Euzebya rosea: one gene and its partner. The protein of the gene in region 2 interacts with the protein of the main gene of each other region in a pairwise test. Links are inferred from orthologs where the notes say so. Each region holds a gene or a part of one and is shown on either strand. Other genes may lie near its edges. The genes, in order: CUC05_RS13435 and CUC05_RS10585.

The links.
Region 1: the proteins of CUC05_RS10585 (region 2) and CUC05_RS13435 interact in binary tests that used the Escherichia coli proteins (3 or more experiments, as listed by UniProt). The link is inferred for Euzebya rosea from one-to-one orthologs.

What each region holds. Positions count from the first base shown.
Region 1 is NZ_PGDQ01000009.1:36,634-51,953, reverse strand. The notes cover bases 7,074-9,988. They hold CUC05_RS13435 (aspartate-semialdehyde dehydrogenase), read right to left. Parts: upstream 9,093-9,988; coding sequence 8,055-9,092; downstream 7,074-8,054. Other genes in these bases: CUC05_RS13430 (aspartate kinase), read right to left, coding at 9,096-9,988; CUC05_RS13440 (enoyl-CoA hydratase/isomerase family protein), read left to right, coding at 7,074-7,677. Also shown: CUC05_RS13475 (AMP-dependent synthetase/ligase), read right to left, coding at 1-1,124; CUC05_RS13470 (hypothetical protein), read left to right, coding at 1,324-1,572; CUC05_RS13465 (RimK family alpha-L-glutamate ligase), read right to left, coding at 1,611-2,846; CUC05_RS13460 (serine hydroxymethyltransferase), read right to left, coding at 2,920-4,428; CUC05_RS13455 (phosphotransferase family protein), read right to left, coding at 4,468-5,505; CUC05_RS13450 (VOC family protein), read left to right, coding at 5,590-6,300; CUC05_RS13445 (class I SAM-dependent DNA methyltransferase), read left to right, coding at 6,308-6,997; more of CUC05_RS13440, read left to right, coding at 6,994-7,073; more of CUC05_RS13430, read right to left, coding at 9,989-10,355; redox-sensitive transcriptional activator SoxR, read right to left, coding at 10,417-10,875; CUC05_RS13420 (SDR family NAD(P)-dependent oxidoreductase), read left to right, coding at 10,972-11,682; CUC05_RS13415 (S-adenosylmethionine:tRNA ribosyltransferase-isomerase), read left to right, coding at 11,679-12,755; CUC05_RS13410 (hypothetical protein), read right to left, coding at 12,796-13,353; CUC05_RS13405 (class I SAM-dependent methyltransferase), read right to left, coding at 13,453-14,235; recombination mediator RecR, read right to left, coding at 14,247-14,840; CUC05_RS13395 (YbaB/EbfC family nucleoid-associated protein), read right to left, coding at 14,841-15,155; dnaX (DNA polymerase III subunit gamma/tau), read right to left, coding at 15,198-15,320.
Region 2 is NZ_PGDQ01000006.1:331,507-346,906, reverse strand. The notes cover bases 11,317-14,311. They hold CUC05_RS10585 (peptide deformylase), read right to left. Parts: upstream 13,109-14,311; coding sequence 12,524-13,108; downstream 11,317-12,523. Other genes in these bases: hutU (urocanate hydratase), read right to left, coding at 13,966-14,311; CUC05_RS10580 (phytanoyl-CoA dioxygenase family protein), read right to left, coding at 13,108-13,962; CUC05_RS10590 (formimidoylglutamate deiminase), read right to left, coding at 11,317-12,527. Also shown: CUC05_RS10650 (NAD(P)/FAD-dependent oxidoreductase), read left to right, coding at 1-142; CUC05_RS10645 (hypothetical protein), read right to left, coding at 174-893; CUC05_RS10640 (sialidase family protein), read left to right, coding at 1,107-2,681; CUC05_RS25600 (nitrilase-related carbon-nitrogen hydrolase), read right to left, coding at 3,174-3,866; CUC05_RS25595 (hypothetical protein), read right to left, coding at 4,175-4,765; CUC05_RS10625 (hypothetical protein), read right to left, coding at 4,790-5,104; CUC05_RS10620 (VOC family protein), read left to right, coding at 5,228-5,713; dapB (4-hydroxy-tetrahydrodipicolinate reductase), read left to right, coding at 5,710-6,510; CUC05_RS10610 (FAD-dependent oxidoreductase), read right to left, coding at 6,503-7,570; CUC05_RS10605 (HNH endonuclease signature motif containing protein), read right to left, coding at 7,687-9,027; CUC05_RS10600 (PRC-barrel domain-containing protein), read left to right, coding at 9,297-9,638; hutI (imidazolonepropionase), read right to left, coding at 9,877-11,103; more of CUC05_RS10590, read right to left, coding at 11,100-11,316; more of hutU, read right to left, coding at 14,312-15,400. UniProt on the Escherichia coli protein: Removes the formyl group from the N-terminal Met of newly synthesized proteins. Requires at least a dipeptide for an efficient rate of reaction. N-terminal L-methionine is a prerequisite for activity but the enzyme has broad specificity at other positions.

The DNA of each region.
Region 1 (15,320 bases), on a different replicon or contig from region 2:
ACCTCGGCGTCCAGCGGAGCGGACCCCGACAGCAGCGCCTTGCTGCGGTCCATGCCGAGCAGCGCACGCAGCTTGGACAGCACGACCTTGTCCGCGACCGCGTACTGCAGCTTCAGCAGCAGGGGCAGCTCCTTGCCCTGGGTCCGGAACGGCACGGTCTGCCTGCCGACGCCGAGGGCCCAGCCGAAGATCTTCTGACGGGCGGGCGGCGAGCCGGCCACGGTCGTCTCGATCTTGGACTTCATCTTCTCGTAGACACGCGGGGCGGCCGGGAAGAAGCCGGGGCGGGTCTCGCGGGCGTCGTCGGCCAGCGTCGCGACGGCGGAGATGATCAGCGGCAGGTTCATGTACGGCGCCGAGAACTGGATCAGGCGACCGAAGGAGTGGGCCAGCGGCAGGAAGAGGAATAGTCCGCCCGCGCGCATGTCGTCGTCCAGGAGGGCCGACTTCTCCGCCGCGCGGGCCATCGCGAGGTGGTTGTCGTGGGTCTGGATGACGGCCTTGGGCGGGCCGGTGGTCCCGGAGGTGTAGGTGTAGGTGGCGGTCTGGTCGGGAGTGGCCGCCTCGCGACGACGCGTCATCTCCTCCCGCTGCTCGTCCAGCTTCTCCTTGCCGCGGGCCTCGAGGTCGGCGAGGGACTCCCAGTCGTCCGCCGGGTCGATGCCGGTGGGGTCGATGACGACGACGTGCTGCAGGACCAGCTGGTCGGCGGAGTAGTCGGTCTCGAAGAAGGTGAAGCCCTTCCGCATGGTGCGGATCTTCTCCAGCTGGGCGGCGTCGTCGACGATGACCAGCTTGATGCCGGTGTCGACGTGGGCGTAGCCGACCTCCTCCGGGTGCAGCGAGGCGTAGATCGGCACCGTCTGCAGGCCGATGGACAGCGCCGCGAAGTCGCAGGTCACCCACGCCTCGCTGGTCTGTCCGAGGAGGCCGACGACGTCGTTGTCCTCCAGGTCCATGGCGGTCAGCAGGCCGGCGGCGATCCGGTCGGCGCGGTCACGGACCTGCACCCAGGTGCGGTCCTGCCAGCTGCCGTTGACCTTGGTCCGGATGGCGACACCGCTTGGTGAAGCATCGGCCCGGGCATGAAGCAGCTGGGCGAGGGTGGAGATCTGGAGGCTCATGGACTGGCGCCTTTCACGGACGTTCTCGGTGACGATGCGGCGGGGACGGAGGTCCCAGCGCCGGGGCACGGTGCTGGAGTCTATTCAGCGCGCAGCCCGGAACCACAGCCGAGCGCGTCGGGTGACGCCACAGTGACGGAACGGACGGCCACCGCGGCGCCGACGTAGGCTCGGCTGGACCCCACGAGAGGCCCCTCAAGTGCCGCAGCCGTTGCCCGACGTCCCCGACGCCGACCCCGACGCCACCGTCGATCCCGCGTGGTCGGACCTGCGCACCACCGCGGCCCTGCCCAGCTGGTACCAGCCCGCGGCGATGCCGACGCAGGTGGTGGGCTGGCGACGAGCCGCCGCCTGGACCGTCGTGGTCATGCTGGTCAGCTCGGCGAGCGCCGGGCTCTGCCTGACCTACGGGCCGGATGAGCTGTGGCGGTTCCTGGGCATCGGCTGAGCTGACGCGGCCGTCACGGGAGGACGGCGGGACGAGGGTCAGTCGTCGCCGTTGCCGTTGTCGTCGCGGGAGTGGTCCTCGACCTCGTGCAGCGGCTCGTCGGGCAGCGGCTGGACCTTCGGCTGGCTGCGTCGACGGCGACGAGCGGGGACCAGGTCGCGCATCTCGTCGAGCCGGCCGAAGCACAGCAGCCGGTCCTCGGCCTCGAGCACGCGGTTGCCGCGCGGGTTGGGGATGACCTTGGTGCCACGGTTCATCGTCAGCACCGAGATGTCCCGTTCGCGCAGGTCGGTCTCGGTGATGGACTTGCCGACCATGGGGGACCCCTCGCGCACGACCAGCTCGGCCACCCCGTAGCCGGTGGACACCGTCAGCCGCTGGCGGACGTCGAGCTCGGGGAAGTCGACCTGGCTGGCGATGTAGTCCACGATCGCCCCGGCGATGTCGAGGCCCGTCGCCCCCTCGATGCCCTCCAGCCCGGGTGAGGAGTTGACCTCCATCACGAGCGGGCCGTGGTCGGACTCCAGCATGTCCACGCCGGCGACCCGCAGGCCCATGATCTGCGCGGCCTGGACGGCCACTCGCTCGTACTCCTCGTCGAGGTCGACCAGCTCGGTGCGGCCGCCGCGGTGCACGTTGGAGCGGAACTCGTCGCCCTGCGCCACGCGGCGCATGGCGGCCACGACCCGGTCGCCCACGACCAGCGCGCGGACGTCCTTGCCGCGGGACTCGGAGATGAACTGCTGGATCAGCACGTTCTGCTTGGTGGACTGCAGCGTCTCCACGACCGCTTCGGCCACCTTGTTGTCGGGCGCGAGGATGACGCCGATGCCCTGGGTGCCCTCGAGCAGCTTGATGACGACGGGCGCGCCACCGACGGCCTTGATGGCCGACGGGACGTCCTTGCGGTCACGGACGAACATCGTCCGCGGGATGCCGATGGAGTGTCGCGACAGGATCTGGATCGAGCGCAGCTTGTCGCGCGAGTTGGCGATACCCGCCGCGGTGTTGGGCGTGTAGACGTCCATCTGCTCGAACTGCCGCACCACCGCGAGGCCGAAGAACGTGATGGACGCGCCGATCCTCGGGAGGATGGCGTCGTAGTCCGACAGGTGCCGGCCGCGGAACTGCAGGTCCGGTTCACCCCCGGTCAGGTCGATGCCGAAGCGGACGGTGTTGAGGACCTTCGCCTCGTGACCGCGCTCGAGCGCAGCGATCTTCAGCCGCTGCGTGGAGTAGGCGTTGGGGGACCTGGAGAGGATGCCGAGCTTCATTGCCCCGCACGATACGGGGTGTACCGGGGTCCGTGCCGGGCTGCGGGTGGTCCGACGGTGTCAGCCGGACGCCCTAGCGGTCACGGATGTAGCGGATACGACGGAACTCCGAGCGGAATCGCGCGACCTTCGGCGCCAGTCGACTGGGGTCGTCGTCGCGCCAGGCCTGGCCGATGAAGGCCGCGAGCTGGGGGATCGCGGCACCGCTGATCCCCCACCGCACGATCTCCGGGGTCCCCATCCGCAGGCCGTTGGCGTCCCCCTCGATCGTGGGGATCGGCAGGCCGATCGCGCTGGTCAGCAGGTTCGCGCGTCGCAGGTGGTGGGCCGCGGCCGTCCCACCGCCGAGCTCGCGGGCATCGAGCGCCAGCTGGTGGCTGACCTGCGTCGGCTGCCCCGCCGGACGATGGACTGGAAGGTCCTGCGCCTCCAGGCCCCGGGCCAGGTCGGCGGCGGCGGTGACCATGTCGGCGGCGTACTGCCGGCCGTGCACGAGCCAGTCCAGCATCGTGACGGCAAGCGCTGCGGTCTTGCCCGCGTCGAAGTTGGCGGTCAGGCCGGGGTGGGCGATCGCCTCGATCCGCTCGGCCAGCGTCGCGTCGTCGGTGACGACCACCCCACCCGGCGGACCGGCGAGGCTCTTGTAGGTGCTCATCGTCATCAGGTGCGCGCCGTGGAGGAGCGGGTTCGGCCAGGCCCGCCCGGCGATCAGGCCGCACAGGTGGGCCGCGTCGAACAGCACCCTGGCGTCCACCTCGTCGGCAACGCGCCGGATCCCCTCCACGGGATGGTGGGCGAGGTTGAGGCTGCCGCCGATGGTGATCAGCGCCGGTCGGACGCGGTGGGCGAGCGTCCGCAGCCCGTCGACGTCGATGCTGTTGGTGTCCGGGTCGACCGGCGCGTGGTGGACCTCCAGCCCGTAGAGCCCGGCCGCACCCGCCTCGTGGTGGGTGACGTGACCACCGACGCTGGGCGGCGGGACGATCACCGCATCGCCCGGCGACGCCGTGGCCATGAAGGCGTAGAGGTTGGCGATCGCGCCGGAGGGCACCCGCACCTCGGCGAAGGTGGCGCCGAAGACCTCGCGCACGAGGTTGGTCGCGAGGACCTCGATCTCCTCGATGGCCTCCAGCCCGGTCTCGTACTTCGCCCCGGGGTAGCCGAGGGACGGACGGCTGCCGAGCCCCCGGGCCATCATCGCCTCGGCCACCGGGTTCATGGTGTTGGCGGCCGGGTCGAGGTTGACGGCCTCGCGGTCGTGGATGTCCCGGTCGCGCTGGACCAGGGCGTCCAGTCGACGAGCGATGCCGTCGACGTCCAACCGGTGGGCCTCGGCGGAGATGGTGGCCACCCGGTCGGCGGCCGACGGCGGCAGCCAGGATCGCGGGTCCACGGCGTGTTCGTAGCGCCACATGGGCGGATCAGTGACCTTTCGGATCCACTGGCGGGCCCGGTCGAGCTCCAGCCAGGCCGCGCGGATTGCGGCGTCGTCGGTGTTGCCCTGCTGGCGGAGGTCGTCCCGCACCTTCCACGCGCGCGTCAGCTCGACGAACGCGGCGTCGAAGGGCGTCACAGCCTCCATTCCGCCGGATCCTAGCGAAGCCGACGGTCGTGGGACGGGTCAGATCCCGGCCTCGTCGGCGTACCCCGCGGCCATGTCGAACAGGTCGGTCACCTTCTCCTCGAACAGGCGCCAGCCGTCGTCGGCGTCGCCGTAGGCACCCGCCCGGTTGCGCTGGTAGACGCCCTCGAGGATCGCAGCCAGGCGCCAGGTGGCGAACGCCATGTAGTAGGGCAGGACCCCGTCGGGGACGTCCAGCCCGCCGGCGTCGACGTAGGCCCGGACGAAGTCCTCACCGGTGCCGTACCCGGGGTGGCCGGTGGGACGGCCGATCAACGCGTCGGGCACGCTGTCGTCGCCCCAGTAGACGAGCGTGATGGCGAGGTCGGCGAGGGGGTCACCGGCGGTCCACAGCTCCCAGTCGAGCACGGCGGCGACGGTGCCGTCGGGGTGGATGATGACGTTGTCCAGCCGGTAGTCGCCGTGGACGATCGCGGTGGCCCGCTGCTCGGGGATCGCCGCGGTCAACCGGTCGTGAACCGCGTCGGCCACCGGCAGCTCACGGCCCTTCTGGGCGTCCATCTGCCGCTTCCACACGTGCAGCTGGCGGGCCAGGTAGCTGTCGCCCTTCCCCGGCTTGACCAGCCCCAGCTCGTAGGGGTCGATCCGGTGCAGCGCGGCCATGGTGCCGGCCAGGGAGCGGGTCGCCGTCGCACGGGCCGCCTCGTCGATGGACGCCCCGTCCTCGGTGGTCCGCAGGATCAGCCCGTCGACGTGGCGCATGACGTAGAACGTGCCGCCGATGATCGACTCGTCGCCCTCGAATCCGATGACCTCGGGGACGGGGACGTCGCTGTCGGCCAGCGCGCTCATGACCCGGGCCTCACGTGACATGTCGTGGGCGCCTGGCAGGAGGTCTCCCAGCGGCGGCCGGCGGACCACGAACGTGCGGCCCCCGGCGTCCGCCACGCGGTAGGTCAGGTTCGAGCGGCCACCGGAGATCTGCGTCGCGGTCAGCGGAGGGGTCACCTCCGCCCGGCCGGCCAGCCAGCCCTCGAGGGCGTCGACATCCAGCGGGACTCCGTGTGCATCGCTCATGACCGCATACCCAACCACACCCGTGGGGGCCGCACCCAGCCGACCGTTTGGCAGGACATGACCGCGGTCACCTACCCTCGCCACATGCCGCTGACCCAAGCCGTACTCGATCACGTTGCCATCGCCGTGGAGGACGTGGATGCCGCCGTGTCCCACTGGCTCGACCGCGGGGCCGTGCCCGTCGGCGGGGGTGTGGCCCCCGCGTTCCGCAGCGAGCAGGTCCGCCTGGGCAACGGCGCCAAGCTGGAGCTGATCGGCCGGACCTCGGGCGAGCCGTCCTTCATCGACGGCTACCTGGAACGGTTCGGCCCCGGTCGCGTCCACCACGTCACCATCAAGGTGGGCACGTCGTTGGCCCAGGCGATCGACGAGCTCGAGGCGGAGGGCATCCAGACCGTGGACCGCAACGAGTCCTACCCCCACTGGCACGAGGCGTTCGTCCGCCCGTCCGTCGTCGGCGGGATGATCGTGCAGATCGCCTGGGCCTCCGGCACCGACGCCGACTTCGCCGAGCGCAGCGGCAGGCCCGCACCGCAGCCACCCGATCCCGCCGCCCCGCACCTGCTGGCGCTGCGGATGACCCACACCGACCCCGCCGCCGTCCGGCCGCTGTGGGCTGCCCTCGGGGCCACGGTGGACGACCGGGAGGACGGTGGGTTCGAGGTCCGCTGGCCGAGCTCGCCGATGGTCGTCCGGGTTGCCCCGGGCGAGCGGTCTGGGCCGGTCGGGCTCGTCGTGCCGGACCTGGCCCCCGGCGAGCGGACCGACGTCGCCCCCGTCCTGCTCGGGGTCTGACACCGTCGTGTGGCCGGCGGCGGAGTTCGGCGACGCGTGGGCCGACGTCTACGACGCCGTCTTCGCCGATCTCGACACCGACGCCGAGCACGCCGTCGCGGCACTGAGCACGGACCTCGCAGACGGGGCCGGGGTGCTGGAGCTGGGGGTGGGCACCGGCCGCCTCGCCATCCCGCTGGCCGCGACGGGACTGCATGTCACGGGTGTGGACAGCTCGGCGCGCATGCTCGCCGGACTGGCGGCCAAGGCGGGCGGCGACGCGGTCAGGGGGGTGCTGGGCGACATGGTCGACCCGCCCGTCGAGGGGCCGTTCGACCTCGTCCTCATCGCATTCAACACGTTGTTCGCGTTGCCCGACCAGGACCGGCAGGTGGCGTGTGTCGGCGCCGCCGCGCGGGGGCTCGCCGACGGTGGGCGCCTGGTCGTGGAGGCCGCGGTCCCTCAGCCATGGCGATTCGCGGACGGCGACCACGACCCGGTGACGCAGACGGTCCGGTCGGTGCGGGTTGTCCCCGACGACACCGGTGTCCGTACGCTGCCCCTCAACATGCGCTACGCCTGGCCCAGCGAGGTCGACCTGATGGCGCGGCTGGCTGGCCTGTCCCGTGTCAGGCGGTCGGGCGGCTGGGCCGGCGAACCCTTCGATGACCTGTCCACGCGACACGTCACCACCTACCGAAAGGACCCCACGACATGAAGCTCGAGGTTGTCGACGGCATCCACCTGCTGACGCTGGACGAGGCGTCGCAGGTCATCAACGACACGACCGTCGCCGCGTGGAACGACGCGCTGGCCACCGTCGCGGCGTCCGAGGGCCCGACTGCGCTGGTCGTCACGGGCGAGGGCAAGACGTTCAACCAGGGACTCGACCTGCCGTTCATCGGCGGCCTCGGCGAGGCGTTCCCCGACTTCATCCGGGACGTGCACCAGCTGTTCGGGCGGTTGCTGCGGGTCGACGTCCCCACGATCGCGGCGATGAACGGCCACACCATCGCCGGCGGCGCGATGCTGGCCCTCTGCATGGACCTGCGCATCATGCGGTCCGACCGTGGCTGGTTCCGGCTGCCGGAGGTGGAGCTGCAGATGCCGTTCACCACGGTCATGGACAGCCTGGTGTCGTCGCGGATCCCCCAGCCGGCGCAGCACCGGATGATGGTGCTCGGCGAGCGGGTCGGGGGCGAGGGTGCGCTGGCTGCCGGCGCCGTCGACGCCGTGGCCGAGGGCGAGGACGGCCCCCGAGAGGCCGCCATGGCGAGGGCCGCCGAGCTGGCGCAGTACCGCGGCCCGGCGCTGACGCAGATCCGCACCACCCGATACGGCGACCTGCTGGCCTCCATCGACCGCGACGGCGACCGCGAACACCTCTTCGCCCCCTGATCAAGCGGTCCGACGGGACCGGCGCGGCGAGCGGAAACCGACCCGGACGGCGGCCGGCCCGGCGGCCGGGCGTGTGCCTTCCCCTCCCCCACCAGGTGGCCATGCCACCCACCCTCGGGCCACGTGTGCGGCCCCCACCCCCGCGGGGCGTGCATTCCACACGAACCCGCACCCCGTGTGGTTTCCCCCGACCCCCGGGGCGGGCAAGGCACACGCCGGGGCTCGGCCCGACAACACGAACGGCCGGTCCCGTCGGCGGGCCGGCCGTGTCGTGGGACGCGCTACACGCGCTCCGCGCTGCACGCGCTCCGCGCTGGACGGACTACGTCCTGGACGCGCTCCGCGCTACACACGCTCCGCGCTACACACGCTCCGCGCTACACGTGCCCGCGGGCGACGAGCTCCTCGCCGATCTGGACGGTGTTGAGGGCGGCGCCCTTCAGGAGGTTGTCGCCGACACACCAGAAGTTGAGGGAGTGGCTGTCGTGCAGGTCCGCACGGACGCGGCCGACGGCGACCTCGTCCCGACCGGCGTACTCCAGCGGCGTGGGCATGTCGGCGACGACCAGGCCCGGGAATCCGTCGAGGGCCTTCAGCGCGGCCTCGCGGGTGACGGACTGGCCGAACGTCGCACGGATCTGCAGGGAGTGGCCCGCCACGACCGGCACCCGCACGCAGGTCGGCGCGACCTCCAGGTCGGGAAGGCCGAGGATCTTCCTCGACTCGTTGAGCAGCTTGAGCTCCTCGTCGGTGTAGCCGTTGTCCTGCACCGTGCCCAGCACCGGGACGACGTTGAAGGCAAGCGGGGCGGCGAACACGTTCGGCTCGACCAGCTTCGCCGCGGCAGCGCCGTCGGTGCGCAGCAGGTCGAAGTGCTCGGCCAGCACCGGCACCTGGGCCTGCAGCTCGTCGATGCCGCTCTGTCCGGCCCCACCGGCCGCCTGGTAGCTCGTGGCCACCATCGACACCAGGCCGAACGCATCGTGCAGGGCCTTCAGCGGCAGCATCGCCGCCATGGTCGTGCAGTTGGGGTTGGCGACGATGCCCTTGGTCGGCCGCACCGACAGCTCGTCCCCGTTGACCTCGGTGACGACCAGCGGCACGTCGGGGTCCATGCGGAACGCCGAGGAGTTGTCCACGACGATGGCGCCGGCCTCGACCGCGCGGGGCGCGTGCTCCAGCGACCGCCCTCCACCGGCGGAGAACAGCGCGAGGTCGACGCCGTCGAAGGCATCGGCGTCGGCAAGGTTCTTGACCGTGATCTCGCGGTCCCGCCAGCGGATGACCGTGCCGGCGGACCGCTCGGAGGCCAGCAGGACGAGGTCCTCCAGCGGGAAGTCCCGGCGGTCCAGGAGGCGACGGAGGTCCTGACCGACCGCTCCCGTAGCTCCAGCGATGGCGACTCTGCGACCCATGACCTAGCTCCCTTCGACGCTGACGACTTCGGCGCCGTCCAGCCCGAACTCGGAGTGAATGGCGTTCACGGCGGTCTCGACGTCGGACTCGTCGACCACCACGGAGATGCGGATGGTGGAGGTGGAGATCATGTCGATGTTCACGCCGGCTTCCGACAGCGCGGTGAACATGCGCGCGGCGACGCCGGGGTTGGTCTTCATGCCCGCCCCGACCAGGGACACCTTGCCGATCTTCTCGTCGACCTCCAGGCCCTGGGCGCCGACCTCGGTCAGCAGCGGCTCCAGCGCCTCACGCGCCACCCTGGAGTCCGTCAGGGGGATGGTGAACGTCATGTCGGTCGTCCCGGTCGCCGAGACGTTCTGCACGATCATGTCGACGTTCACGTTGGCGTCGGCGAGCGACTGGAACACCCGGGCGGCCACGCCGGGCTTGTCCGGCACGCCGCGCACGGTCAGCTTGCCCTCCGACCGGTCGTGGGCGACGCCGGAGATGATGGCCTCTTCCATGGGGTTTCCTTCCGCGTGGGCGTGCACCCACGTTCCCTGGTGGTGGCTGAAGCTCGAGCGGACGTGGATGTCCACGCCGTGGTTGCGGCCGAACTCCACCGACCGCGTGTGCAGGACGCCGGCGCCGTGGGCGGCGAGCTCCAGCATCTCCTCCGCGGAGATGTGCTCGACCTTGCGCGCCGTCGGCACGATCCGGGGGTCGGCGGTGTAGACGCCGTCGACGTCGGTGTAGATCTCGCAGACCTTCGCGCCGAGCGCGGCCGCCAGCGCCACCGCGGTGGTGTCGGTGCCGCCACGACCGAGCGTGGTCACGTCCTTGGTCGTCCGGGACACGCCCTGGAAGCCGGCCACGATGACGACGTGGCCCTCGGCCAGCGCGTCGGTGATCCGGCCCGGCGTGATGTCGAGGATCTTGGCCTTGCCGTGCACGTCGTCGGTGATGATGCCGGCCTGCGATCCGGTGAAGGACCGGGCGCTCAGCCCCTCCTCCTGGATCGCCATCGCCAGCAGCGCCATGGAGATGCGCTCACCGGCGGTCAGCAGCATGTCCATCTCGCGTCCGGGTGGGTGCGGGGAGATCTCCTCCGCCTGCCGGATCAGCTGGTCGGTCGTCTTGCCCATGGCGGACACGGCGACGACGACGTTGTTGCCGGCGCGCTTCGTTCGTGCGATCCGATCGGCCACACGGGTGATGCGGTCGGTGTCGGCCACCGAGGTTCCGCCGTATTTCTGCACGATGATGGGCGCGCCGGTCATGGGCGACAGGCTAGCCGCGTTCCGCCGGAACTCCGATTCGTCCCACCGGACCGGGTCCGCGTCACTCGTGCGGGTGGAGCGGTTCGGGCAGCTTGACCGCCCCCGTCCCCCGGTCCGCGAGCTGGTCGTCGGGGTTGAAGATCGTGCAGGACCTCAGCGACAGGCAGCCACAGCCGATGCAGCCGGTGAGGCCGTCCCGCAGTCGTTCGAGGGCGGCGATCTCGTCGTCCAGGCGGCTGCGCCAGCTCCTCGAGATGCGAGCCCAGTCGGCCTTGGTCGGCGTGCGTTCCGACGGCAGGAGCGCGAGGGCCTCCCGGATCTCGTGCAGGCTCAGGCCGACGTGCTGCGCCGCCGCGACGAAGGCCAGGCGCCTGAGCACGTCGCGGTCGTAGCGGCGCTGTCCCCCGTCGGTCCGGTGCGCGGAGATCAGCCCCTCGCGTTCGTAGTACCGCAGGGCCGACGCGGCGTACCCGCTGCGCTCGGCGACCTCGCTGACCGTCAGCTTCGCGACCCTGCCCAAGGAAACCTCCAGAAAGCCCTTGCCTTGAAGTTGACTTCAACTTCTACCGTTCGTGTCGACATCCTGCAACCCACTCGACACGAAGGAACACACCCGATGCGCATCGCCCTCGTCACCGGCGCGTCCAGGGGGCTCGGTCTGGCCCTGGCCGACCGGCTCGCCGACCAGCCCGATCCCTGGCACCTCGTCCTCACCGCCCGCGGGCACACGGCGCTGGCCGTCGCAGGGGCCCGGCTCCGCGACCGGACCGCCGTGACGACCGTGCCCGGCGACGTCACCGACCCCGTCCATCGCGACCGGCTGGCCGACGTCGTCGGCGAGACCGGACGCCTGGACCTGCTGGTCAACAACGCAAGTGACCTCGGCCCCTCTCCCCTGCCGTCGGTGCTCGACATCGCCCCCGAACGGCTCGAGCAGCTGTACCGGACCAACGTCGTGGCCCCGATCGCCCTCGTCGCGACGCTGCTGCCGGCGCTGCGACGGGCACGGGGCACCGTGATCAACATCAGCTCCGACGCCGCGGTCGACCACTGGCCGGGATGGGGCCCCTACGGCAGCTCCAAGGCTGCGCTCGACCACTTGTCGGCGGTCCTCGCAGAGGAGGAACCGACCCTGCGTGTCCACGCGTTCGACCCCGGCGACATGCGCACCGACATGCACCAGGCGGCGTTCCCCGGCGAGGACATCAGCGATCGCCCCGACCCATCGACGGTGCCCCCGGCCATCCTGCGGCTGCTGGACGACATGCCGCCGAGCGGGCGCCACCGCGCGGAGGAGCTGCTGGCGACCGCGGAGGTGGGCGCGTGAGCACGCTGGAACCGCGGCTGGCCTTCGACGTCCCCGCCGAACGAATCCCGACCGCCCCACCCGAACGCCGGGGGGTGGCGCGGGACGGCGTCCGGCTGCTGGTCGCCGACGGTGGGACGATCACGCACGCGAGGTTCCACGAGCTCGGCCGGTTCCTCGAGCCCGGTGACCTGCTGGTCGTCAACACGTCCACGACCCGTCCGTCGGCGCTGGCGGGACGGTTGTCGGGCAACGCCGACGGTCGGCCCATCACCCGACACGCGGTGGTGCACTTCTCGACCCGCACCGACCACGGCGGCTGGGTGGTGGAGCTGCGGCGGCCCGACGGCAGCGGACCCATCCTCGACGCCGCGTCGGGCGACGTCGTCCAGCTGGCCGGCAACGGCACCCTGACCCTCGGCACGCCCGTGGCTGCGGGTCCCGAGGGGGCGGGCGTGCGGCTGTGGTCGGCGGACGTCGACGTCCCCGGCGGTCGGGTCACGGCCCACCTGGCCCAGCACGGGCGCCCCATCACCTACGGCGACGCGCCGGCCTGGCCGCTGGAGGACTACCAGACCGTGTTCGCCCGCCACCCCGGCAGCGCCGAGATGCCGTCGGCCGCCCGGCCGTTCTCGTTGTCGCTCGTGGCCGACCTGGTCAGCCGGGGCATCGTGCTGGCCCCCCTCCAGCTGCACGCCGGCGTCAGCTCACAGGAGGCCGGGGAGGCGCCGGGGGCCGAGCAGGTGCGGGTTGGCGAACGAACCGCGGCCCTGGTCAACCACACGAGGGCCAGCGGCGGCCGCGTCATCGCGGTCGGCACGACCGTCACCCGGGCGCTGGAGACGGCGGCGGACGCCGGTGGGACCGTCCGGGCCGTCCGTGGCTGGACCGACCTCGTGATCACCCCGTCGCGTGGGGTCCGTGTCGTGGACGGGATCATCAGCGGCTGGCACGAGGCGGACGCCTCGCACCTTCAGCTGCTCGAGGCGGTTGCCGGCCCGCGGGTGCTGGACGCGGCCTACCGGCAGGCGCTGGATGTCGGCTACGACTGGCACGAGTTCGGCGACGCCGCCCTCCTGCTGCCCGATCGCTGACCGCCGCCCGGTGCACGTGTCCCCGGGCGAGCGGTGCGGGTCAGGTCCGGTCGGTCGACAGCTGCAGCGACAGGTCGACCTCCTCCAGCTCGTCTCCGCGGTCGGTGGCGACGACGAGCAGCGAGACGTCGTCCATGTCCCACATGCTGCGCAGGGCCTCGCCGACCTCCTGGCGGTCACGTTCGACCCAACCGCGCGCCGGGAGCTCCTCGGCGTAGAAGGACATGATCGTCTCGGGCGACGCGGAGGTGACGACGAAGTTCTGGGTCTGCACGCCGTCCACGTCCTGCGGGCCACCGACCGGTTCGGCGCTCGGGGGCACGGGGACGTCGGCGAAGCTGCCGGCGACGAATCCCTCACCGTTGGCGACCGCCGGCTGCTGCTCACCGGACTGCTCGTCGGGCTGGTTCTCCGACTCGTCCACGTCGTCGCCGAAGGACTCGATGGGGTCGTTCTCCAGGACGGCTTGTTCCTCCGCCTCGGTCAACGTGTCGTCGTCGTTGCAGGCGACCAAGGACAGGCCGAGCACGAGGACGAGGAGGAGGCTGAGGGGGCCGGAGAAGAAGCGGGGGAACGGCAGCGGGGATGGCGTGCGCAAAGGGGTCACCTCGGGCTGGGAGGGGCGGGCTGGGAGGGGCGGAGGGGGTGAACGTGGTTCTCCCCGTGACGTACCCGACCCCCCGTCGCCCGCAAACGCCTAGGCCTTGCGCAGCCACCAGGCCTGCTCGCTGGGCCATCGGTTGGCCCAGGTCGGCGTGACCGCGAACCGCACCTCCTCGCCCGTCACCGAGCAGCGCGGCTCGCGGTAGTCCTCCACGACGAAGCCGACCTCGTGGAACAGCGCCATCCATCCCGAGGTCGGAAGGCAGAACTCGATGCCGCCGGGGTCGTCGACCGCGTCGGTCCAGTCGAGGCGGTACAGGTCGAACCAGCCACGGTGCAGCGTGGTGTCGATCGGGACCGCCCCGTCCAGCGGCGCGGTGACGTGGGCGAGGGGATGTGTGCCGAGGAACACCAGGCGTCCGCCGGGACGGAGCAGCCGCCACGCCTCGGGGACCCAGCGGTAGGGGTCGCACCAGATGGAGGCGCCGTACTCCGACAGCGCGAAGTCGACGCTCCCGTCGGGCAGGGGGACGGCCTGGGCGTCACCGTGGATCAGCTCGAGGTCGACGCCGTGCTGGTCGGCCAGGCGTGTGGCGGTGGTCAGCTGCTCGGCCGAGGCATCGACCCCGACGACACGCCGCGCCCCACGTCGGGCCATCCACGCGCTGCCGTAGGCGGTCCCGCAGCCCAGCTCGATGGCGTCCAGGCCCGACAGTTCCTCGGGCAGCAACGGCAGCTCGGCGTTGCCGATGCCCCAGATACCCCACTCCGGCGTGTCCAGGGCCCAGTTGTGCGCACCGGACGCCACCCATTCGTGGGCGTTGGTGTCCCAGTGATCGCGGTTGACCACCACGTGGTCCGGATGCGCATCGCTCATCGCGCGAGACGTTACATCGCCGTGCGGCCGGCGAACGCCCGTCCCAGTGTCACCTGGTCGGCGTACTCCAGGTCGCCGCCGACGGGCAGGCCGCTGGCGATCCGCGTGATGGAGACCTCCAGCGCCCTGAGCTGCTTGGTGAGGTAGCTCGCCGTGGTCTCGCCGTCGACGGTCGGGTTCAGCGCCAGGACGACCTCGGCGATGTCCTCGGTCCCCATGCGACGCAGCAGCTCGGCGATGTGGAGCTTGTCCGGGGTGATCCCGTCGATCGGCACGATCATGCCGCCGAGGACGTGATAGCGCCCGCGGAACTCACCCGTCTTCTCGATCGCCTGGACGTCCTTCGGCTCGGCGACGACGCACAGGACCGACTGGTCACGCTTGGGGTCGCGACAGATCCGGCACTCCTCGGCCTCGGCCACGTTGAAGCAGCGCTGGCAGAAGTGCACGTCGCGTGCCGCGGACGTGATGGCCTGCGCGAGGCGTTCGGCGTCCGCCCGGTCGGTGCCGAGCAGGTGGAACGCCAGCCGCTGGGCGCTCTTGGGCCCGATTCCGGGCAGCCGACCGAGCTCGTCGATCAGGGTCTGGACGGGACCTTCGTACACCTAGATCAGGCCGGGCGGCAGCCCGAGGCCACCAGCGATCCCGCCCATCATCTCGCCCTCCAGCTCCTTGGAGGCGCGCACGGCGTCGTTGCAGGCCGCGACGATGATGTCCTGCAGCATCTCCACGTCCGCCGGGTCGACGGCTTCGGGGTCGATGGTGATCGACAGGAACTCGCCGGCCCCGTTGACCTTCGCCTCGACCATCCCGCCGCCGGCGGATCCGGTGACGGTCTCGGCCGCCAGCGCTTCCTGCGCCTTCTGCATCTTCTTCATCATGGCCTGCGCCTGGCGCATCATGGCCTGCTGGTTGCCCATCGTGTTCTCCTGGGTCTCGCGTTCGTGGGTGAGCCTACTGGCCTACCCCTGGGTGTCGCTCGTGACCTCGGCCCCGAGGACCGCGGTCAGGGTTCGGATGGCCGCGTCGTGTGCGGCTGCCTCGTCGGTGACCTCGCCGGCAGCTTCCGCTGCCTCGTGGTTGAT
Region 2 (15,400 bases):
AGCCGTCCGCATCGTCGAGGGCGCGAACATGGGCTCGGCCGGCGGCCTCGTGGTGGCTGGCGACGCGTTCGGGGGACCGAAGGTCGAGGGTGCGGCGCTGTCGGGCCTGGCCGCCGCGCAGCTCCTGCTGGGGACTGGCTGACCCGGGGGTCGGGCCTCGCGGTCGGACTCGGTCAGCGGGCGTCGGGGACGACGAGCTCCTGACGGCCGCCACGCCATGCGGTGAAAGCCATCGCGATCATCCAGACGGGGGTGACCAGCCCGGCCGACCACGGCAGGTTGAGCGCCATGGTCACGGCACAGACCGCGAAGGCGAGGAGGGCCGAGAGGGCACCGACCCAGCGGGGCAGCCCTCCGTGGCGGAACACCAGGACCGCGGTCAGCGCCATCGTGGCGACGAGCGGGACGAACACGCCGTACTGCAGCTGCCCGGAGACGGTGAAGAGGACGGCCACGTCGACCTGGGTGTAGAAGTCGGCGTCGACCGCGCCGGGCAGGCCGCTGGTCAGGATGGACTTGAACACCGCCCCGATCGTGACGGTGGCCACGGCCACGTCCAGGGTGGTGCCGATCCGGTCGACCAGCTCCTCGGCGGCGGGTGCAGCCCGGCGCAGCATCTCCACGAGGCGTGGGCGGAGCAGGAGCAGGCACACCGCCGTCGCGTACAGCAGTGCTGCGCCGACCTGGGAGGGGATGTGCCCGCCGGTCAGCTCGGCGAAGACGGCCTCCGGGCCATCGGCGAACACGCCCGGGTCGGTGATGAACGGCGGGCCGGCGATGGTGCCGGCGGTGCCGAGGACGGCGACGCCGACCGCCAACCAGATCGTGGAGGTGACGCGGCGGGGGACGATGGTGGACGGAGCGGTCTCGAAGGCGGGGGCGACGGTGGCCATGGCGTTCTCCTGTGGCTGAGGGGCTGGCGGGTGGCTGGCGGGTGGCTGGCGGGTGTGGGCGGTCCTGTGGATCGCGACCCGTTCTGGCAGGACCGTAGGCAGGCGCATCTCCTTCCCCTCGTCCCGGTTCGGCCGTGCAGCGTCCCTGCAACACCGACGCAATCGGGCGATCGGAGGAGGAATCGCGGGGGTCGACGGCGAACCCCCGGGCAGATGAACACCACTCGCGCGTCCGTGTCCGCCCTGCTCGTCCTCGGCCTGCTGCTGTCGCTGCTGGTCGCCGCCCAGTCGGTCAGTGCCGACCCGGCGGACCCGACCTGCGAGACCTACGACCCGGCGGCCGGTGCGTCGAGCGTCTGCGACGTCGATGGCCGCTGGACCCAGATCGGTCACAACAACTTCGAACCGACGATGGGCGTGACGCCGGAGGGTGGCCTGTACATGGCGACGACCCCCGGTCGTGGTGTGGCCGTCGGGTGGCGCGCCGGTGTGGCGAAGGCCGAGTCGCTGGACGCGGCGTTCACGTCCAGCTGGACCGACGTGCAGCCGACGATCGCCGGGTACTCCAACCCGCCGGAGACCAACGACCCGTACGCCTACGTCGATCCCTCGACCGGCCGGATCTTCAGCTTCCACATGAGCCCGATCCTGCTCTGCTCGATCCTGAGCTTCTCCGACGACGGCGGCGAGACCTGGACGACCCCGCCGGTCGGCTGTGGCCCCTCGGGCGCCTGGGACCACCAGACGATGGTGGCCGCACCGCCCACCCCCGGCACCGTGATGCTGGGCGACTACCCCAACGTGCTGATCCAGTGCGTCAACTCCGTCTACGCCGAGATGTGCGCGCGGTCCCTCGACGGCGGCCTGACCTGGGGTGCGGGGTACCCGGCGTACCCCAACCCGTCGCTGACCGGCGCCGGCACGCAGACCGGCCACCTCGCCGCCGGCCCGGACGGCACGATCTACTTGCCCTCCCCCAACGGTGGCAACCAGGCGAGCATCTACGTCTCCTCCGACTCGGGCCTGACCTGGACCGAGCGCGAGATCACCGACATGGACATCCCGTTCTCCGACCCGGCGATCGACCTGGACGCCGACGGTGTGCTGCACGTCACCTGGATCGACACGTCCAACCACCTCTGGTACGCCTCCTCCACCGACCGGGCCGAGACGTTCAGCGAGCCGGTCCGCGTCACCTCCACCGGCGTCCACGCCGAGCTGCCCGCGCTGGTCGCCGGTGACGCCGGTCGCGTCGCCATCGCCTTCGCCGGCACCCGTGACCTGCCGAATGGCTACCAGACCAACGTCGCCGCCAGGGACGTCTCCTGGGGCGCCTACATCGCGGTCACCGACACGGCGATCCCCGGTCAGACCCCCACGTTCGACATCGTCAACACCACCGGCGACGACCCGATCCAGCGCGGCACCTCCTGCAACTCGCGCTGCCTGTACCTCGTGGACTTCATCGACGTCGTCGTGACGCCGGACGGCACCCCGGTCGCGGCGTTCTCCGATGGGTGCGACAGCGCGGCCTGCATCGACGGCACGGCGTCGAACAACGTCACCGACCGCGGCAAGGGCATGATCGCCGTCGCCGACTTCGACCTGTGCGCGACGACCTGCCACCACTTCACGCCGGCCGAGGGCGGCCAGTCCCCGCTGCTCGGCGCGATGCTGCCGGCGTCGGAGCACATCGGCCACGAGGCTCGCGACGTCCTGGGCGCGGCACGCCACGAGGCGCTGCTGCAGGCCCACCTGGACGAGCTGGGGTTCACCCCGGCGGAGTGAGCGCGGGCTCTCCTCCCCGCGATCACACGGGCCGGCCGGCGACGGTCGGCCCGTTCGCCGTTCTCGGGTCTCCGCCCCTCGGTCTCAACGGCGGGCGTGCCTCAGCGGCGAGGGCGCGTCAGCGGCGAGGGCGCGTCAGCGGCGAGGGCGCGTCAGCGACGAGGGCGCGTCAGCGACGAGGGCGCGTCAGCGACGAGGGCGCGTCAGCGACGAGGGCGCGTCAGCGGCGAGGGCGCGTCAGCGGCGAGGGCGCGTCAGCGGCGAGGGCGCGTCAGCGGCGAGGGCGCGTCAGCGGCGAGGGCGCGTCAGCGGCGAGGGCGCGTCAGCGGCGAGGGCGCGTCAGCGGCGAGGGCGCGTCAGCGGCGAGGGCGCGTCAGCGGCGAGGGCGCGTCAGCGGCGAGGGCGCGTCAGCGGCGAGGGCGCGTCAGCGGCGAGGGCGCGTCAGCGGCGAGGGCGCGTCAGCGGCGAGGGCGCGTCAGCGGCGAGGGCGCGTCAGCGGCGAGGGTCGTCGAGGAACGTTGCTGCCGTCTGCCGGCGACGGTCGACGGTGACGGAGAACACGTCGGGCCGGCTGTAGTGGCCGGTGGCGTCGAAGGTGTGTCGCGCCGCACGGATGGTCGCGGGGTCGATGTCGGCCACGACGAAACCCTCGCGGCCGACGAGCGGCTCGGCCAGCCAGCGACCGTCGGGACCAGCGATGGCGCTGCCCCCGTTGAAGGCGACGTCGTCGGGCTCCAGCCGGTCGAGCAGCGGGAAGTCCTCGGGGACGTCGTCGAGGTCGAGCACCGCCGACGCGGCCAGTGACACGACCCTCCCCTCCTTGGCGATGAACCGCGGGATGTCGTGGGTGTTGTGGTCGCCGCCGGGCCACACCGAGACGTGCAGGTCCTCCCCCGAGGCGTACAGCGCATGGCGGGCCTGCGGCATCCAGTTCTCCCAGCAGTTCAGCCCGCCCACCCGGATGCCGTGGCCCGTGTCGTGGACCCGCAGGCCGTGGCCGTCGCCGGCGCCCCAGACCAGCCGTTCCTCGAACGTGGGACGCAGCTTGCGGTGGGCGCTGACGACACCGGCATGCGGGGAGATGGCAAGCAGGGTGCACCAGACGGTGCCGCGCCCGGACCCGCCGCCACGTTCGGTGATGCCCAGGTAGGTGAACACGCCCGTGTCGGCCACGCACTCTGCGATGGCGTCGACCTCGGGCCCGTCGAGCTCGACGGCCGCGTCCAGGTAGTAGGCGTAGGCGGCCGCCTGGTCGGGGTCGTCGAAGCGGCCACCGTCGGTCGGGGCTGACCCAGAACGGGTAGCCGGACAGGAACGTCTCGCCGAACGCCACCAGGTCGACGTCGGTGGTGGCCGCCCGCTGGATCCAGTCGGTGACGATGGTGGTCGTGCGGGCGGAGTCTCCCCACGCGGGGCGGGCCTGGGCGGCTGCGATGCGCATCGGTGGAGGATACGAAGGGGCGAGGGTGCTCGACGGGCGACGCTCGCCGGGATCAGTCGGCGGGAGCGACCGGCGCGTCGGGGGCCGTGCCGCCGGCGGCCTGGCCGGGGACCGGCAGGGCCTGGGCCTCGTCGTCGGGGCCGAGCAGGACCTGCACCACGCTGCCCGTCCGGCATCGGATCGACGCCTTGATGTAGGTGCGCGAGCTGCCGCCGTCGATCAGGATCTCGGCCTCGAACCCCTCGTCCTCGAGGTGCACGACCTCGACGTCGTCACGTTGCACGAACGCGTCGCGGAGGTCGATCGGGGTGGCGTCGATGAAGCCGGTGGCGCTGACCAGCGGACCGACCTCCGACAGCTCGGTGATGACCATGCCGTCGGGCAGCACCATGTCAGCGGGTGGGGTCTCGTCGATCCCGTCGGGCAGCGGCTCGCAGTCGATGAAGCCCTCGTACAGCTCGTTGGTCTGGTCGGTGAGGACGAACGGGCTGTCGCTCGCCGTGCCAGCGCCCGACTCGGCTGCCGTGTCAGCTGCAGTGTCAGCCGCTGACGTGTCGGCGGGATCGCTGCCGCCACCGCACGCCGTGGCCAGGACCGCAGCGGCGAGGAGTGTGCCCACCATCCGGGCCGGTCCGCCGTTCACCCGAGGGATGGTACGGGCTGGCCGTCAGGAGACGGGTATGCCGGGGGTGGGGACGGGCGGATACACGTTCGGTGCCGGTGCGATGGGAGCGGTGGGGGCCAGCTGCAGGGTCTGCGCCGGCGCGGCGGGTGCCAGGACCTGCTCCTTGAACGACAGGCCACAGCCGCTGCACTCCACCGCGCGGCCGAGGCGTGCGAGCGGGATGACGGGGATCCAGAAGAGGGTGAACCAGCGGCGGGCCTCACGGAGGCGGGCCAGGCGGTGCTGGCGTTCGTAGGGGCAGGCGAACATGCCTTCCCACAGGATTGCGAACCGTGTCCTCCAGCCGAAGACGATCATGACGGGTGTTCCTCTCGTGCGGTCCAGGGCGACGAATCGGATGTCGGGGTGAACCGCGACGGCGGTGCGAGGATTGCCGTACGGACGGACCGAAAGGGTTCTGTCAGAAGCGAGGGGAGCGTCATGGAGGCCTACGACACGCCGGGAGCGACGTCGCCGTGGAGGTTCGGCCTGCACCACACGCAGCTGGCGATGCCGGTGGGGGCGGAGGACGTGGCCCGGGCGTTCTGGGTCGACCTGCTCGGGATGGTGGAAGTCGCCAAGCCGCCCGTGCTGTCCGCGCGGGGCGGCCTGTGGGTCAGGGCCGAACGCGTCGAGATCCACATGGGGGTCGAGGACCCCTTCGTCCCGGCACGGAAAGCGCACCCGGGGATCCTGGTCGGTGACCTGGACGGCCTGGCCGCTCACCTGTCGGACCGCGGGATCGAGCCGCGCTGGGACGAGGCGTTCCCGTGGTTCCGGCGGTTCTACGTCGACGACCCGTTCGGCAATCGGCTGGAGTTCCTCTCGCCTCGGGAGGGATACGTCGGTCCGGACCACGACTGGTCGTCGGTAACGGGAGCGGGGGCGGGCGCGGACCCGGGCGCGGGCGCTACAACACGGCCATGACGTTGCGGGTGTGTGTGGCAGGGGCGACCGGGTGGACGGGCCGAGCGGTTGCGGAGGGGGTGGTCGCCGCCGACGACATGGTGCTGGTCGCCGGGACCAGCCGGTCGGCGGCCGGCCGGGACCTTGGAGTGGCCTGGGGCGGGGAGGAGATGGGCGTGCCGACAGTGGCGTCGGTGGAGGAGGCGCTCGCCCTCGACGTCGACGTGCTGGTCGACTACACCTCCCACGAGGTCGTGGCCGACAACATCCGGACCGCGGTCGAAGCCGGTGTCGGCGTGGTCGTGGGGACCTCGGGGCTGACCGGCGAGGAGTTCGAGGTCACCGACGGGATGGCACGGGAGGCTGGGGTCGGGGTGATCGCCGCGGGCAACTTCTCGCTGACCGCGGCGATGATGCAGGCCGCAGCGCTGCTGGTGGCTCCGTACCTGCCGCATCGCGAGGTCATCGACTACGCCTCGGCGACCAAGGCCGATTCGCCGAGCGGGACCGCCCGTGAGCTTGCCGAACGGCTGGGGGCGGTCAGGGCGGCCGAGCTCGCACGGCCCGTCGAGAGGACCGGAGGGATGGTGGAGGCGAGGGGCGCATCGGTGGCCGGTACGCAGGTGCACTCGCTGCGGCTGCCAAGCTTCACCGTGTCGACGGAGGTGGTCTTCGCCCTGCCCGACGAACGGCTGAGCATCCGTCACGACGCCGGCGGCTCCGCCGCACCGTATGTCGCCGGCACGCTTCTGGCCGTCCGTCGCGTGGACGGCGTCATCGGGGTGGTCCGTGGACTGGACACGCTGCTGCTCAGCTGAGGGCGGCTGGCCGCCCGAGGTACTCGCGCAGGTCCCGGACCGCCGTGCGGGCGGCGCGGGTGGCGCCGATCGTGCTGGCGGACGGACCGTAGCCCAGCAGGTGGATCCGCGGATCGTCAGCCACCATGGTGCCGTCCATCGTGATGCCGCCCCGCGCGTTCCGCAGCTGCATGGGGGCAAGGTGATCGAGGGCGTGGCGGAATCCGGTGGCCCACAGGATGACGTCGGCCCTGACGGTCCGGCCGTCATCCCACGCCACCCCATCGGCGGTCACGCGGTCGAACATCGGCAGCCGCTCCAGCACGCCGCTGGCGCGTGCCGCCTCGACGGACGGCGTCATTGCCAGACCGGTGACGCTGACCACCGACTCGGGCCGTTCCCCGACCGCGACCCGGTCCGCAACACGCTGCACGGCGTCTCGGCCGGCCTGCTGGTCGAAGGGGCCTGACCGCCAGGCCGGCGGGCGGCGAGTGACCCATGTCGTGCTGGTGACCCGGGCGATCTCGAGCAGGTGTTGCACCGCCGAGTGGCCCCCACCGACGACGACCACGTGCTGTCCGGCGAAGTCCTCGGCGGACCGGTAGTCGGCCGTGTGCAGCTGGCGGCCCGTGAAGTCGGCCATGCCGGGATACCGCGGCCAGAACGGCCGGGTCCAGGTGCCGGTGGCGTTGACCAGCGTCCGGGTGCGCCAGGTTCCCTCGTCGCTGTCCACCAGCAGGCGCCCGTCCCCGGCCTCGCGGACCGCGTGCACCGCGGCCGGCCGGATGATCGGGAGGTCGAAGGTGTCCTCGTAGCTGGAGAAGTACTCCGCCACGACCGCGCTGGAGGGTCGGGTCGAGTCGGTCGGCGCAGGGTCCAGGCCGAGGCCGGGCAGCGGGTGGATGCCGTGGGCCCCGCCGAGGGTCAGCGACGGCCACCGATGCCGCCATGCCCCGCCGGGCCCGTCGTTGCCATCGAGGACAACGAAGTCGGTGTGGGGACGGAAGCCCCGCTGGGACAGGAAGTACGCAGCCGACAGCCCAGCCTGTCCAGCACCGATCACCACGACATCGACGTCCATCGAGCACCACTCCACGTTTGTTTGGATTCGTACTTTACGAACCGCCGTGGTCCCATGAGCATTCCGGACCCGGGTGGTTGCCGGACGCGGGCGACCGGCGGGCTGTGGCGGCCCGATCAGGTGGGTGTGGAGGTGAAGGTGCGGCCGTCGTGGAGGGTGATGGTGACGGCCCTGGTATGTCGGTGCATCTCCAGGCCGATGTGGTGGTCGTGGAGGGTGGTGTGGCAGGACCTGCACAGCAGCAGCATGTTGTCGGTGCTGGTGGGGCCGCCCTGTTCGCGGGGGATGATGTGGTGGGCGTCGGTGTGCTGGGCCGGGGCGTGGCAGCCGGGCATGCGGCAGCCCCGGTCGACGGCGCGCAGGGTCCGGTAGTGGCGGGCGGTGATGGGGCCGGTGTGGTCGCTGATCGCCACGGGCCTGCCGTCGTCGACGATGACGGTGGACAGGGCCGGGTCGCACAGCATCCGTTCGGTGGTCAGCCGAGTGAGGGGGATGGGGCCGCCGTGCCAGCGAGCGAGCAGCCGCCCGATGGGCCCGTGGGGGTCGGTGGTGTCGATGACGACGCTGACCGATGGCCGCGCCGGCCGGGGCGGCAGTGCGTCGGTGCCGGTCGTGGTGTCGGTCGTGGTGCCGGGGGTGGCGCCGGCGAGGTAGCTTGCGGCGATGCGTCGGAGGCCTTCGGCGAGCTGGGCCTGTCGGGCGGTGGCGGGCAGCAGCTCGGCGGGCACCTCCTGGCCGTCGGCGTCGGTGCGAACCTCACCCGGTGGGCTGGGGCGGTCGGCGGCGGCCTCGGCGGCCTCCAGGATGGTCATGACCGCCTCGATGCGGTCGTAGCCGGAGAACGCGGCACCACCGAAGAGATCGGGTTCGACGCGGAGGAACGCCCGGTCGGCCGGGTCGAACCGTTCGGCGTCGACTGAGTGGAGGATCTGGGTGGCCCAGTCGCGGGCGGTCCGCACGATGGCGTCGGGGTCTGCGGTGGGGTCGGTGGTGGCCAGCGGGCCGGCGAGGTCGTCGTCGAGCTCGGTGGTCTGGGCGGCGGTCAGGTCACGGGTGGCCCCGACGATCTGGTGGACCTGTGACCACGACAGCCGGCCGTCGGCGAACGCCGCGTCGACGGCGGGCATCCGGGTGAGGGTGCGTTCGGCGCGCATCAGCCGACCGATATCGGTGCCGGTTCGTCCGGTGGCCAGGGCGAGGAACCGGTCCAGCCGAAGCCCGCCGGTGTCCTGTCGGTCGCGGGCGTGGTGGCGGTGGTGGCGGATCAGCCCGATGACCTCCGCGATGATCCGGTCGGCCTCGCCCAGCAGCGCCACCAGCCTGCCGACCGTCGACACGTCGTGGCGAACCACCGGGGTGGCGTCCGGTCCGGCCGGGTGCGGACCGGGGGTGTGGATGTCATCGGGCTGCAACCAGCCCAACGCCTCCACCCGCTCCTCCACCACCTGATCCGTCATACCCGTATTCAACCCCGAGGGTGTGACATCCACCCTTGGGCCGGAGGTTGTCAGGTCCGGGGAGTCCGGCGGTCGAGCCTCGCCCCGGTGACCACCAGGCCATCGGCGTCCAGCCCCTCGTCGGGATCGTCCACGACCACATCATCGCGGGCCGACTCGGCGACTGTCACCTGTGTCCCGGTGAAAGGGTGCGCGCTCGTTTCGCAGACCTCCTATCGGGGAGGTCAATGGGTGACGCACGAACGCCCACCGACACATCGGAGGAACACATGAACACCACCCCAGCCGTACTGAGCGCCACCAGCATCGATGGCAACGACATCCGCAACCGCCAGGGCGAGGACCTCGGCAAGGTCAAGGACCTGATGATCGACCTCGCCGACGGATCGGTATCCTACGCCGTGGTGTCCTACGGCGGCTTCCTCGGTATGGGCGACAAGCTGTTCGCCGTGCCCTTCGAGGCCCTCACCGTGGACCCCGAGCACCACGCGTTCATCCTCGACGCCAGCAAGGAGCAGCTCGAGAAGGCTCCCGGCTTCGACAAGGACAACTGGCCGAACTTCGCCGACCCGCAGTTCGCCGACACCCTGCGGACCTTCTACATCCGCTAGGTCTCGTCCTGAGGACGGCCCGGGCATCCCCGCCCGGGCCGTTTCCTGTGTCCAACCCCCTCCCCCTCTTCCAGGATCGTGCCGCTACCCACCCATACGTGGGTCAGGCCCCGATCGCGCCGCCACCCACCGGGACGGCCGAGCCGACCCGACGGCCCGGATCGTGCCGGTCATCGCGCATGGACGACGCAGGCCCCGATCTCGCCGACTGGCGGGCCGGTCAGCCGAGGGAGCCGGGTCAGCCGAGGGAGCCGGCCACGATGTCGCCGGCCAGGACCGTCGCGGCGACGAGGGGGACGCCGGGGCGGTAGGCCAGGTGGTCGGGGGACGGGGCGTCCAGGACGACCATGTCCGCCCTCGCCCCAACCCGCAGGTGGCCGACGTCGTCCACCCGCAACGACCGGGCGCCGCCGGCCGTGGCGGACCAGACCGCCTCGGGCAGGGTCAGGCGGCAGTCCCGCACGGCCAGCGCGATGACGAACGACATCGACGTGGTGTAGCTCGAGCCCGGGTTGCAGTTGGTGGCCAGCGCGACGGTGGCTCCGGCGTCGACCAGGCGGCGTCCGTCCGGATAGGACTGCCGGGTGGAGAAGTCCGTCGCCGGCAGCAACGTCGCCACCGTCGAGGAGCCCGCCAACGCCTCGACATCCTCACCCGACAGGTACGTGCAGTGGTCGGCCGACGCGCAGCCGAGCTCGACGGCCAGCCGCACCCCCGGCCCCTCCCCCAGCTGGTTGGCGTGCACCCGGCCGGCAAGCCCCGCCGCCATCCCGGCGAGCAGCACCTCCCGCGACTGGTCGGCGTCGAAGGCCCCCTCCTCGCAGAACACGTCCACCGACCCGGCCAGCGGCGCGCACGCCTCCAGCATCTCTCCGGTCACCAGCGACACGTAGCCCGCCGGGTCGTCGGCGTGCTCCGGAGGCACGACATGGGCGCCCAGGTACGTGGTGTGCGGCGTGACCTCGCGGGCCAGCCGCAGCAGGCGGGCCTCGCCCTCCGGCGTCGCCGCGTAGCCCGACTTGACCTCCAACGTGGTGATACCAGCCGCCCGGGCCTCGGCCACCCGCGACGACAGGGCCGCCCGCAGCGCCTCGTCCGTCGCCGACCTCGTCGCCCCGATCGTCGTGGCGATGCCGCCTGCCGCGTAGGGCTGACCGGCCATGCGTGCGGTGAACTCCGCCGACCGGTCCCCGGCGAAGACCATGTGGGTGTGGCTGTCCACGAAGCCCGGCAGGACCGACCGGCCACCCACCGACACCCGCTGGTCCGCCGACGGAGCCGCCCCGGTCCCGACGGCCGCGACACGCCCGCCCTCGACGACCAGCCACGCGTCGGCGAGTCCGCGGCCGACCTCCTCGCCGTGCCGGCCCGCGCCCGACGTGGAGGCGTCGACGCCGACGGGCAGGTCGTGGGCGGGGTCGTGGGTGGTCAGCCAGCCGATGTCGGTGAATGCAGTGGTGGTCACGGTCGACGCTCCGATGCAAGGGAGGAGATGGAGGATCGCAGGGCCTCGGCCACGTCCATGCCGAGGTGTTGCCCGCCGGCCACAACGACGCGGCCGCCGACGATGGTGTGGGTGACGTCCGCCGCGGTCCCGGCGTGCACGACCCCGGCCAGCAGGTCCGACACCCCTGCGAGGCGCACCGAGTCGAGGCCGACGACGCACAGGTCGGCCAGCGCCCCCTCCTCGATCCGACCGGCGTCGGCCCACCCCAGTGACCGGGCCCCACCGGCCGTGGCCGCCGCGACGAGCGACGCCGGGGACAGCAGGCCACGTTGCTGGGCGACCAGCCGGAGGTCGGCCTCGACGGCCCGGGCCTCCTCCAGCAGGTCGATCACGACGTGCTGGTCCGACCCGAGCGCCAGGTCCGCGCCGGCGTCCCGCAACGCCACCGCCGGGACGACGCCGTCGGCCAGGTCCCGCTCGGTCGTGGGGCAGGCGCACACCGTCGAACCGGTCGAGCCGAGCAGGCCGATGTCGCCCTCGTCCAGCCACACCCCGTGCACGGCGGTAAAACGCTGGGCCAGCGCTCCGGCCCGGTCCAGCAGGACCACGGGCGACACCCCGAGCGCCTCGACACAGGCCGACACCTCCGCCGGCTGCTCCGACACATGGGCATGCAGGACGGACACGTCGCCCAGCACCTCGGCCACCCCTGCGACGGCGTCGCCAAGGACCGACGCCGGTACCGCACGGACCGAGTGCAGCGCCGCCCCGACGCGGGCCCCCGCTCCAACAGCTCCCTCTGCTCCCCCGACACGCCCAGCGAGGTCGGCTAGGCGGGACAGCCACGATTCCACCGACCCGTCGGAGAAGCGTTGCTGCACCGACGAAAGGCCCGGCGCCGCCACCGTGTCGCCGACGCCGGCGGTCAGGTAGAGGGTGTCCAGCAGGGTGATGCGGATGCCGGCCTCGGCGGCGGCCGCCAGCATCGCCTCCCCCATCACGTTGGCGTCGGCGTACGGGCGGCCGTCGACGTCGTGGTGCAGGTAGTGGAACTCGCCGACGGCGGTGATGCCGGCCAGCGCCATCTCGCCGAACACCCCTCGGGCCAGCGCGTGGTAGCGGTCGGGATCCAGCCGGCCAGCGACCCCGTACATGACCTCGCGCCACGTCCAGAACGATCCCGGCTCGCCGGCCCCCGCCACCCCGTGGGTGCGACCGCGCAGCGCCCGGTGGAAGGCGTGGGAGTGGGCGTTGACCAACCCCGGCAGGGTCAGCCCCCGCAGGTGGGTCCCCGCCGCCGCCACCTCGTCGAACCGCGCGCTGTCGACCTCGACGGTGGCCAGGCGCCCGTCGGCGACACCCAGCACCACCCGGTCGGCGACGACGCCGTGGGACGGTGCCCCGACCAGCGCTTGGTCACAGGCGTACCAGTCGACGGTCACGAGCCGACCCGTGCCACGTACTCGCTGATGCGTGCCTCGAAGGCCTCGCGGTGGAACCGGTCGTAGTTCTCCCACGTCGTGAACGTCCGCGGGTCGGCGACCCGGTCGAGGAAGACCATGCCGTCCAGGTGGTCGACCTCGTGCTGGAACGTGCCGGCGGTCACCCCGCGGACCACCTCGTCGTGCTCGCCGCCGGCGCGGTCCAGCCAGCGGACCCGCACCGCCGTCCACCGGGGCAGCTCGCCGCGGATGGCCGGCACCGACAGGCAGCCCTCGATGATCGGCTCGGTCCCCTCCTCCTCGATGGGTTCGAGGGTCGGGTTGACCAGCACCGTCAGCGGGATCAGCGGCTTGTAGGGGTACCGCTCCCGGGTGTGCGGACCGACCTCGGCGATCGCCACCCGCAGCGACGCACCGATCTGGGTGGCGGCGATCCCCGCCCCACCGGCGTCGTGCATGGTGTCGATCAGGTCGTCGATCAGCCCCTGCACCGCCGCCGAGCCCAGGTCCTCCACGGCGATCGGGGTGGTCGGCGTGCGCAGGACCGGATCGCCGACGTGGACCAGCGGACGAACCGCCATCAGCCCGCGGCTCCCGATGCGTCCACGGCATCCGCCTCGCCCACGGGCCACAGGACCGGGAACAGCGGGTGGTCCATCGGCGCCCCGGCGGGCAGCTCGTCTGCCAGCCCGTCGAACGGCGGGGACGTCGTCCACTGCCGCGGCGCGTGCACCATGTCGTCGCCCAGCATCCGGATGGAGATGACCCGACGACGACGGGTCGACCCGCCGGCCGCGTGCAGCGTGAGCATGTTGAAGAAGACCGCATCGCCGGGCTCGAGCGCCCAGCCGACGACGGGCCAGCGGTCGGGGTCGCCCTCGATGTCTGGCAGGTCCGACAGCGTCCCCTCGGGGAACCACTTGGCCTGCGCGTCCTGGAACGTGCGGGGCATGTACCACTCACCGGAGTGCGAGCCGGCCACGAACTCGAGCGTCGACTCGCGGTCCACGGGGTCGACGGGGAACCACATCGAGGTGTTCTGAGTGCCCTCGACGTTGTAGTAGGGCTGGTCCTGGTGCCACGGGGTGCGCTGACGGGTGCCGGGCTCCTTGGTCAGCATGTGGTCGTGGTACAGCCGCACCGTCCGGCTGCCCATCAGCTGGGCGGCGATCCGGGCGGCCGGGGACTCGCGGACGAACCGTTCGATCTCGGGGATCCGCTGCCAGTTGCAGAAGTCCTCGATGAACGCGCCGTCGTCGTCGGCAGAAGCCCGCTTGGCCCTGGGCGAGAGGTCGGCGAGGTTGGCGTCGACGGCCCGGCGGGCCAGCTCGACGTCCTCTGGCGAGAAGGCCCCGCGGACGACGACCACGCCGTCGCGCTGGTAGGCCTCGATCGTCTCGGCGTCGATCTCGATGGCGTCGGTACGTGCGGTCATGGCTCAGCCCTCCAGCAGGGGGATCTTCACGCCGCGCTCGCGGGCGACGTCCTTGGCGATGTCGTAGCCGGCGTCGGCGTGGCGCATGACTCCCAGGCCGGGGTCGGTGGTCAGCACCCGCTCCAGCTTCTGCTCGGCAAGCTCCGTGCCGTCGGCCAGGCAGACCATGCCGGCGTGGATGGACCGGCCGATGCCGACCCCGCCGCCGTGGTGGATGCTGACCCAGGTGGCGCCGGAGGCGGTGGTCGACAGGGCGTTGAGCAGCGGCCAGTCGGCGATCGCGTCGGACCCGTCGATCATGCCCTCGGTCTCGCGGTAGGGCGAGGCGACGGAGCCCGAGTCGAGGTGGTCACGGCCGATGACGATGGGCGCCGACACCTTGCCGTCGCGGACGAGGTCGTTGAACACCTTGCCGAGCTTGGCCCGCTCGCCGTAGCCCAGCCAGCAGATCCTCGCGGGCAGGCCCTGGAAGGCCACCTGCTCGGAGGCCTTCTTGATCCAGCGGTGGAGGGGCTCGTCGTCGGGGAAGGTGTCGAGGACGGCCTGGTCGGTGACGGCGATGTCGGCGGGGTCGCCGGACAGGGCCACCCAGCGGAACGGGCCCTTGCCCTCGCAGAACAGCGGCCGGACGTAGGCGGGCACGAAGCCGGGGTAGTCGAAGGCCCGGTCGAACCCGCCGAGCCTGGCCTCTGCGCGCAGGCTGTTGCCGTAGTCGAAGACCTCGGCGCCGGCGTCCTGGAAGCCGACCATCGCCCGGCAGTGGGCGGCCATGGCCTCGCGGGCGCGGCGGGTCATCTCCTCGGGCTGCTCGGCCGCCATCTTCGCGGCGGCCTCGGGGCTGACGTCGACGGGCACGTAGCTGAGGGGGTCGTGGGCCGAGGTCTGGTCGGTCACGATGTCGGCGGGGAAGCCGCGCTCGAGCAGCTGCGGGACCAGCTCGGCGGCGTTGCCGATCAGCCCGACGCTGAGCGGCTGCCTGGCGTCGCGTGCTTCGATGCACCTGGCGATGGCGTCGTCGATGTCCTCGGCGATGACGTCGAGGTAGCGGTGCTCCACGCGGCGTTCGGCACGCCAGCGGACGACCTCGATGCACAGGGCGACGCCGTCGTTCATGGTGACGGCCAGCGGCTGGGCGCCGCCCATGCCGCCCAGGCCCGCGGTCAGGGTGATGGTGCCGGCCAGGCTGCCGTCGAAGCGTCGGCGGGCGATCTCGGCGAAGCACTCGTAGGTGCCCTGCAGGATCCCCTGGGTGCCGATGTAGATCCACGACCCGGCGGTCATCTGGCCGTACATGGTCAGGCCCTCGGCCTCCATCCGGCGGAACTCCTCCCAGTTCGCCCAGTCGGGGACGAGGTTGGAGTTGGCGATGAGCACGCGGGGTGCCCACGGGTTGGTGCGGATGACGCCGACCGGCTTGCCGGACTGCACGAGCAGCGTC